3 regions of the Moritella viscosa genome follow, and region 3 is predicted to be linked to each of the others. Evidence: predicted binding sites of a transcription regulator. Region 3 holds the regulator's gene; each other region holds the start of a gene.
The links. The regulator sigma-54, encoded in region 3, starts transcription at its own class of promoters, with help from an activator protein. The targets are predictions, from matches to a motif close to GTTGGCACGNNNNTNGNNT.

Region 1 (3,264 bases), on a different contig from region 3:
TGCAAGCAAAAATTTTAGAACCTTTTTTTACTACTAAATCACAGGGGACGGGTCTTGGCCTTGCCGTTGTACAAAGTGTGGTAAAAGCGCACCAAGGCAGTTTAGAGTTAGACTCAACTGTCGGTGAAGGCAGTCGTTTTAGTATAATCGTACCGCTACATCGTGTAGCAGAACCTCAACCAATGGTAATAGGTGGATAACAGTATGTCCCATTCTCAAATTCTTGTAGTTGAAGATGATTTAGGTCTTCGTGAAGCCTTGGTTGATACCTTATTAATGGCTGGTTATGAATGCGATGAAGTTGATAGCGGTGAAAGCGCACTCATTGCATTAGGTAAAAAAGCCTATGATATGGTCGTGAGTGACATTCAAATGGGTGGTATGACAGGATTAACTTTACTGCATAATATTAAACAAAAATACCCCGATTTGCCGGTATTATTAATGACGGCTTTTGCCAAAGTAGATGATGCAGTAACGGCCATGCGTAATGGTGCAGTTGACTATATTGGTAAACCCTTCTCTCCAGAAGTATTGATTAATCAGGTTGGTCGTTATGTACCACCACAAAAAATAGTTAAACGAACACCTTGTTACGGTGATGAAAAAACAGAGCTGTTATTAAGTTTGGCGCGTAAAGTTGCTAAATCTGATGCAACAGTTATGGTGACAGGCCCAAGTGGTACGGGTAAAGAAGTACTATCACGTTATATTCATGATAATTCGCTGCGTTATGACGGTCCATTTGTGGCAATAAACTGTGCGGCGATCCCAGATAATATGTTAGAAGCAACACTGTTTGGTTATGAAAGAGGCGCATTTACTGGCGCGATACAAGCATGCCCTGGAAAATTTGAGCAAGCACAAAACGGAACCATTTTACTGGATGAAATTTCGGAAATGGATTTATCGCTGCAAGTTAAATTATTACGAGTACTGCAAGAACGTGAAGTTGAGCGATTAGGTAGCCGTAAAACGATTAAGCTTAATATACGAGTCATTGCTACCAGTAACCGAAATATGAAACAAGCGGTAGCGAATGGTGATTTTAGAGAAGATTTATACTATCGCTTAAATGTATTCCCATTAGTTTGGCTGCCATTAACTGAGCGCAAAGGTGATATTTTACCGATAGCGGAGCATTTATTAAAATTACACTGCAAGCAAAATAATATGCCAACACTAGAATTACTTAATTGCGCGAAGGCTAAGTTACAAATCTATCATTGGCCAGGTAATGTACGTGAATTGGATAACGTGATCCAACGCGCGATGATTTTAGCGGTTGATGGAAAAATAAAAGATGCAGATCTTATTTTAGAAGATTTTACCGCCGCAGATTTTCAAGTCATCGCACCGATTGATCAAGCGCCGCAGCTGCATATTAAATCGGAAATCCCTATGCGCAGTATTAATCAACCCAACGAGCCTTTAGGTAACGAATTACGTCAACAAGAGTATCAAATTATTTTGGAAACCTTGATTGGCTGTAATGGCGTTCGTAAAAACGTATCAGAGAAATTAGGTATCAGTCCACGTACATTACGCTATAAGTTAGCTAAAATGCGTGAACAAGGGATCGAAATTCCAGCATAACGATTATAAAATAGTTCGCATTATAAAAGGCCACAATTTATTGAAATTGAGGCCTTTTTTTATTGGCATATTAATTGCTTTATTAAGATAGGTCAAAAATATGACAACAAGGATAATCAATGAATATCGCAGCCAATAGTCTTTATGCTGAAATGCAAAGCATGTCGTTACAAGCAACCAAATTTGAAGTAGACCCAACCGCGGTTAAAGCGCCAAGCACTACATCTGCCAATTTTGGTGATATGTTGCAGCAAGCAATGGATAATGTGAACGGATTACAACAAAATACGGGTGATTTACGCACCCGTTTCGATCAAGGAGATCGCAGTGTGTCCCTAAGTGATGTTATGATAGCCTCGCAAAAATCGGGGATAGCATTCGATGCTACGGTACAGGTTCGTAATAAATTGATCGAATCCTATAAAGAAATAATGAGTATGCCTGTTTAATCTCGGGTAAAGGAGTAGCTCTGTGGCTGAAATAGCTTCAAGTACAGGTATCGTAAACAATGACGATATGGGTAATGATTTAGCGCAATTAGATGAGAATGAGCAAAAAAGCTCAGCATTTAGTTTTTTCTCTAGTGCCGATATCTTACGTCAAATTATTCTAATCTTAGCATTAGCGATTTCGCTAACCTTAGTGGTATTTATTTTACTCTGGGGTAAAGAGCCTGAAATGCGTCCTTTAGGCACGTATCAAACGGCTGAGCTTATTGAAACCCTTGAATTTTTAGACCAACAGAAAATAGAATATAAAATTAATGGCGATACGGTCTCTGTACCTGCAGAGCAGTACCAAGATATTAAATTACGATTACGTCGTTCAGGACTTGCTACAGCAGAATTACAAGGTGACGATATCTTGATGAAAGATATGGGCTTTGGTGTCAGCCAGCGTGTCGAGCAAGAACGTTTAAAACTTGGCCGTGAGCGTCAAATATCACGGGCATTGACGGAATTTAAACATGTATCAAAAGCACAAGTATTATTAGCCATTCCAAAAGAAAATGTGTTTGCTAAGCGCGATAAGAAACCCAGCGCAACAGTCGTATTGACGATACGTAATAGCAGCGCAATCTCACAAGAAAATATTGATTCTATGGTGCAGTTGGTTGCTTCTGCTGTTCAAGGCTTAGAACCCACGCGCGTGACCTTGACTGATCAAAATGGCCGCTTACTGAACTCGGGCAGTCAAGACATGATGGCAGCAAAAGGCCGACGTGAATTTGAAATGGTACAAAATCATGAACGTGAGTACCGAGACAAAATTGATTCTATACTTATCCCTATCTTAGGTATAAGTAATTATACCGCTGAAGTTGATGTATCAATGGACTTTAGTGTGACAGAGCAAACACAAAAACGTTTTAATCCCGATTTACCTGCGATACGCAGTGAAATGTTACTAGAACGTCAATCGATCGGAAATGGTAGTCAAGGTATTCCGGGAGCATTAACCAATCAGCCACCATTAGACGCTGATATACCTGAAGAGGCCGCTGGAGGGAATGCCGCTGCGCGTCCTACCGGTCAATCTCAAAAAGAATCAACGCGAAATTATGAACTGGATACAACAATCAGTCACACTAAATCACAAACTGGTGTTATTCGGCGCTTAAGTGTGTCTGTTGCGGTAGATTACATTAATAGTGCGAGTGCCGATGGA
Region 2 (3,264 bases), on a different contig from region 3:
TTGTTATTATTCGGGGATTTTTGTCTGCAAACAAAAATTAACCCCCTTTAACTATCTTGCTTTCTACTTATGCCAGTTATACACGAGGTATTAGAACCAAGCTTCAACTTGCATACCTATAGTATAGTCGCTGTCACCTTTACTTGATCCCAAAGTAGTTCCTTTATCATCAGTAATATACGACGCAAATACACGCAGTTCAGGTCTAGCCCAGAAACTCTCGCCCATTGACCATGCTTGTGCAATAGTCGCTTTGCTGCCACCTTTATCTGTAGAACCTTGAGATTCAGAGAACACACCTAATTCCAAAATGGTTTTCATGTTCTGGTTCCATTTGTACACAGGACGTACCACAACACTAAACAGCTCATGCTCTTCTTTGGCCAAGCCTACATCAGCAGAATTTGCATACATTAATTGATGACCGACTTCGATTTTATCGCCAACACTAACCACACCCCAGTTGATTATGCGGTAACCTGTCGCATCATTTTGTCTTCCGGAACGGTCAAACCAAGCACCACTGCCTAAGTCAGCCATTTGGGCACCATAAGAACTAGTACCATATTGCAACACGGTTTGGTTAAAGCCGTTACTTAAGCCTTGTTGTAAAATAGCCGTTAACATCACGCCATCATCAGCTTCTAACGTTTGCTCTGCTTTTTCATTAGCAAAATTATAAACGGCTGCCACTTCTAAATTTGCACCACTCCATAATTCAAGACCTGAATAACGGACATCAAAAATATTACCATTTACCTGAGAATCATTAGACCATGAGTGGTCCTGTGATAACCCATTCGAACTCGCTTGACTACCTTCGTCTAGCATCCAAGCGGCAGACAATTTACCAGGACCGACGGTTAAGTTTTCAATACCACCACCAGCACCCGCTGAGGTATTTAAGTAGTAAAAATCAGTAATGTGAATATCTTTACGTTGGTAATAACGTTTACCAGCCCACATCGTGGCTTCTTTATCGCTAGCAATTAGCCCCGTCGCTTGTATGTTGAATTGAGCCACGTTGAAGTCACCATCTTCCCAACCATTATTACCTGAATTCCCTTGCGCAATCATTGCGTCAACAATCCAAGTTTGATCTTCCATTCCTGTTATTTTTGGTAGTTCTTGACGGAAACCAAACTCAGCATAAAGATCATTTTCATTACCTAAACGACCAATTTTATTTTTCTCAAAACTAATATTCTCACCATTATTTCCGCTAATACCAGTACCTGCTCGCATGTAACCATTAAAATCGACAGCGCCAGCCGCAAAAGAAAGTAAGGCTGCAGATACAGCAATCGCAACACGATTTAAGTTTTTCATATAATCTAAATCCTTGAATGAGTTTGGTTTCATTTTTCGATCCGTGACCAAGATACAATTGGCTCAGAAGACAAATTCATAGTAAGGAATTTTAAAATAACCACCTCCTCCGCCCTCTGTTAATTTAAGGAGGATGAAAAAGGCTGAGAAAAAAGTGACTGGCTTATTTTTATGAGGAAGATCACCAAAGTAAGGCGTATTTATATGTTTTTTAAATCATAACATAAAAGACACTGTTAACTGGATCATGTTTAATCGACTAAATCGCTATATTAATGCTCTGAATTACATAAAATGCAGCTAATTTATAAATGTGATCTAAGCTGCAAACTGAAGATTAATGAATTAATACTGATTTTATAAATGAACTCTTCAATCACACGATAGGCAAGATAATCACGACATTCTATCACGCTTGATAACAAGTAAATGAAAACAAATTAACAAAGAAATTGTGTTCTTTGCAAACTGCGAATTAAAATTGCATTTTGCGAAGATCCATTTTTAAAATGCGATTAATTTAACAAAAAAAAAACAACAAAAAAATAAATCTATGTTTTTAAAGTACAAAAAAGATGGCACGAGATATGCGATAACAAGGGTACCTATAATACTTACTTTTATACTTCGCAATCAAGGGACTGCTTATGAAAACATGTCAGTACAAGACACTATTATTAATGTCTACCTGCCTTTATAGCTTAAATGCTACATCGGCGCCTTTTGCTAGTTGCCCGACTGAAGCATTTCTATCCCAATACAAAAATGGCAGTACACATTATAAATCAGTGGACCTGAGTACAGGTTTAATCACAACGCTACAAACCGACGATGGCCTAGGCTCTGACTCAATTAATGCGATAGCCTTCAATAACACAGATAAATATATCTATGGTTTTGACCGCAACCAACTGGCATTAGTCAAATTTGATAGCGATTTTAAAGCAACCGTTTTGAACTTTACTAACCCACCAAACAATAACTTTTTTGTGGGTGATATAAAAGATAATAAGTTCTATTTCTATCGTCGCTACCTTGGTCTTTACTACACAAATCTAGACAGCAGTGCATCCGACTACCTCACCATTACAAAAATAGTAGGGTCGAATAAAAGCATTAGAATTGCTGACTTTGCATTTCACCCTACCGATGGCAACATCTATGCCGTAGAAGGTAGAACAGGTCACTTATATCGTATTGATCCAACGACAGGTGTTGCAACTAATGTAGCCAGCACTGGGTTTACATCCCCGCGCAGTGCATTTGGTGCTGCTTACTTTGACTCTGCTGGTTATCTTTATTTCCTCCGTAACAATGACGGTAATATTTACCGGACTGACATAACCGATCCGAACAATATTACTGGCGCATCCGTGTATTTTGCTAAAGCTTCAGCAAGTAACAGTAATGACGGTGCTCGTTGTTCAGAGGCAGCCGTTGTATCAACGAATACGGATTATGGTGATGCTCCAGATACGTACGGGACAACCTTAGCGGTAAATGGTGCAAGGCATCTCATTGACTACAACAACTATATACTTGGTAGCCTTATTGATTCTGAAGATGATGCTAATCTATCACCCAATTCTGACAATACAGATAACCTCGAAGATGAAGATGGTATTCTATTTCAAACCGCACTCGTTACAGGCCTAGATGCCCAAGTCAATGCAACGATCACAGGCGGTCAAGACAGTGCTTATTTCAATGGTTGGTTTGATTGGAATCAAGATGGTGACTTTGAGGATGCGGACGAGCATGTATTTAATAATCTGCAGTTAGATTCTAATTCACATAACATCGCTTTAACCGTACCAGCTACCGCATTAGTCGGCAATACTTGGTCGCGATTCCGGATCGGTGACCAAGCTAACATAACCAGTAGCGGTGGTTATGCTAATGGGGAAGTCGAAGATTATCCAATTACTGTTGTTG
Region 3 (3,264 bases):
ATGTGAGTCTCGAAGTTGAATCAGGCCAAATTGTTGGTTTACTTGGGCCTAATGGCGCAGGTAAAACCACCACCTTTTACATGGTAGTTGGTTTGGTTAAGCGAGATCATGGACAAATCTTCATTGATGACCAAGAATTAACGCATGAGCCAATGCACATTCGTGCACAACAAGGTATTGGTTACTTACCCCAAGAAGCATCTATTTTTCGTCGTTTATCGGTAACGAAAAATATCATGGCAATCTTAGAGTTACGAACTGAACTAACGCGTTTCGAACGTGAAGAAAAGTTAGAAGAATTATTAGAAGAATTTCATATCACCCATATTCGCGATAGTTTAGGAATGAGCTTATCGGGTGGTGAACGCCGCCGCGTTGAGATTGCCCGCGCACTCGCAGCAGATCCAAAGTTTATTTTATTAGATGAACCGTTTGCTGGCGTTGATCCAATCTCGGTTGGTGATATTAAAAAAATTATTCAACATCTGCGAGATCGTGGTTTAGGGGTATTAATTACCGACCATAACGTACGTGAGACGCTCGATGTATGTGAACACTCTTATATTGTGAGCCATGGACATTTGATCGCATCAGGTACTTCTGAAGAGATTTTATCCAACGAAAAAGTAAAAGAAGTATACCTTGGAGATCAATTCCGACTATAGTTTGATATTGATACGTTACCGCATTAAGGAAGAGAGAGAGTAGTCGTTAGATGAAGCCATCATTACAACTTCGTATGAGTCAATCTCTGGCAATGACGCCACAGTTGCAACAAGCGATTCGATTATTACAATTATCGACCTTGGAGTTACAACAAGAGATTCAAGAAGCATTAGACAGTAATCCGCTACTGGAACAAGAAGATCCCAATACAGCTCAGCCAAATGGTGCAGAAAGTAGCGATGAGCATAATCTGGATAATAACGACACTGTTACCGATGCCAGCCAAATAGAAGTGAGTGATGCGCTCGCCAGTGAAGCAATGCCAGATGAACTACCTAATGACAGTAATTGGGATGATGTCTACACTCCTCAAATACAGACTCACGGCAGTGCGGGTGGCGGTATTGATGGCTTAGACCAAGTCTATCAAGGTGAGACTAGCGAAGGCTTATATGAGCATCTCATGTGGCAAATGGAATTAACCCCCTTTACTGACACTGATCGTGCTATTGCTGTTGCGATTATTGATGGCATTGATGATCATGGTTACCTTAATCAGACTTGTGAAGATATCCTGTCTAGCGTCAATAGCGATCACCAAGAACTCAGCGACAGTAGCAGTAGTGAAGAACAAATTGAATTAGATGAAATCGAAGCTGTATTGAAGCGTATTCAGCATTTCGATCCCATCGGCGTTGCTGCGCGCTCATTACAAGAATGTTTATTGATCCAACTCCAGCATTTACCTAAAAACACACCTTGGTTAACAGAATGTCAGCAAATAATTCAGTCTCACATGGATTTATTGGGCAATCGCGACTACCGTCAATTAAGCCGTAAGACAAAATTAAAAGAACCACAACTTAAAGAGATCATGCAATTAATACAGAGTCTAGAACCCAGACCTGGCAACGTAATTGATCAGACTGAAGGGCTGTATGTTATTCCCGATGTTTTAGTAAAGAAAAAAAATAATCAATGGGTAGTAGAGTTAAATCCTGACATTGTGCCAAGATTAAAAGTGAACAATGAATATTCAAACTTGTCGACAGGCAATCGTAATAGCAGCGACGGGCAGTTTATTCGAACCCATGTACAAGAAGCTAAATGGTTTATTAAAAGCTTAGAAAGCCGTAATGAAACCTTACTAAAAGTAACGAAAAGTATTGTTCAACGCCAAGTTGATTTCTTTGAATATGGCGATGAAGCCATGAAACCTATGGTTTTAAATGATATTGCCGAAGAAGTGGAGATGCACGAGTCAACGATTTCACGGGTAACAACGCAGAAGTTTATGCATACACCACGTGGTATTTTTGAACTTAAATTTTTCTTTTCAAGCCATGTCAGTACTGACAATGGCGGAGAATGTTCATCAACCGCTATTCGTGCATTAATAAAAAAATTGGTCGCGGCAGAAAATGCCATTAAACCATTAAGTGACAGCAAGATTGCTGATTTACTTGCTGATCAAGGTATCAAAGTGGCTAGACGTACGATTGCAAAATATCGAGAGGCACTAAGTATACCACCGTCTAATCAGCGTAAAAGCCTATTATAGGGCTAATCCAACCTTCATAGGGGAGACATATATGCAAATTAATTTAACCGGTAGACATGTAAACATTACAGACTCACTGAAAGATTACGTTGATAGCAAGTTTTCCAAATTAGAACGGCATTTTGATCATATAAACAATATTCATGTGATTTTAAATGTTGAAAAATTACTTCAAATTGCAGAAGCAAAAATACATTTAAATGGGGGTGAGATCTTTGCCGTGCATGAACACAATGACATGTATGCCGCAATTGATGGCTTAATGGATAAGCTCGATCGCCAAGTGATTAAGCATAAAGAGAAGTTGATTCGCCATTAATTTTAACCTCGCCACAAATAACCTAAAGGAAAACCATTTTTCCTTTAGGTATTAATGCTTCTGACATAATTAAAACATATCATATCCAAATCAATTGCGGGATAATGACCCCATTATTTTATATCGCTGTAAGTTTTAAATTAGCAACCTAGTGTTGACTATGGTCACGATATATTTACTGCGCAGATGTGAGGACAAAAGATGAAATTAATAATAGTCAGCGGCCAATCAGGGTCCGGAAAATCCATTGCATTACGCGTACTTGAAGATCTAGGCTACTATTGCGTAGATAACCTGCCAGTAAAATTACTACCGCAACTTCTACAAACCTTAAATGACCAAACCGAAAAAATGGCTGTGAGTATTGATGTCCGTAACTTACCAACAGAAAAAAAAGAATTAAACGACATCATTGCTGAGTTAAGAGCGAGCACCGAGTTAACTAGTTTATTTCTTGATACCAATAAATCTGTGCTCATCAAACGTTATAGTGAAACCAGACGTCTTCACCCTCTCACAAAAGACGAACTATCCCTATCGCAAGCCATTGAAATAGAAGAGAAACGATTAAGCCCTTTAGCTTTACTCGCTGATTTAAAAATCGATACTACTGAACTCAACATTCATGAACTTAGTGAACAAATTAAAGAACGCATTTTAGGAAAGAAAAACAACCAACTTGTCTTAGTATTTCAATCGTTTGGTTTTAAACATGGCC

Region 1: the regulator sigma-54 is predicted to act here: its motif matches at 1,658-1,676, upstream of fliE (flagellar hook-basal body complex protein FliE).
Region 2: the regulator sigma-54 is predicted to act here: its motif matches at 1,904-1,922, upstream of BT797_RS04050 (LruC domain-containing protein).

Annotation. Positions count from the first base shown of each region.
Region 1 is NZ_FPLG01000052.1:77,852-81,115, reverse strand. Features, by position in the region: gene BT797_RS08200 (sensor histidine kinase) at 1-200, shown strand, start outside; gene BT797_RS08195 (sigma-54-dependent transcriptional regulator) at 205-1,596, shown strand; gene fliE (flagellar hook-basal body complex protein FliE) at 1,716-2,045, shown strand; gene fliF (flagellar basal-body MS-ring/collar protein FliF) at 2,068-3,264, shown strand, end outside.
Region 2 is NZ_FPLG01000024.1:12,162-15,425, forward strand. Features, by position in the region: gene lamB (maltoporin LamB) at 91-1,329, opposite strand; gene BT797_RS04050 (LruC domain-containing protein) at 1,977-3,264, shown strand, end outside.
Region 3 is NZ_FPLG01000088.1:117,821-121,084, forward strand. Features, by position in the region: gene lptB (LPS export ABC transporter ATP-binding protein) at 1-665, shown strand, start outside; gene BT797_RS12650 (RNA polymerase factor sigma-54) at 716-2,227, shown strand; gene hpf (ribosome hibernation promoting factor) at 2,259-2,546, shown strand; gene rapZ (RNase adapter RapZ) at 2,748-3,264, shown strand, end outside.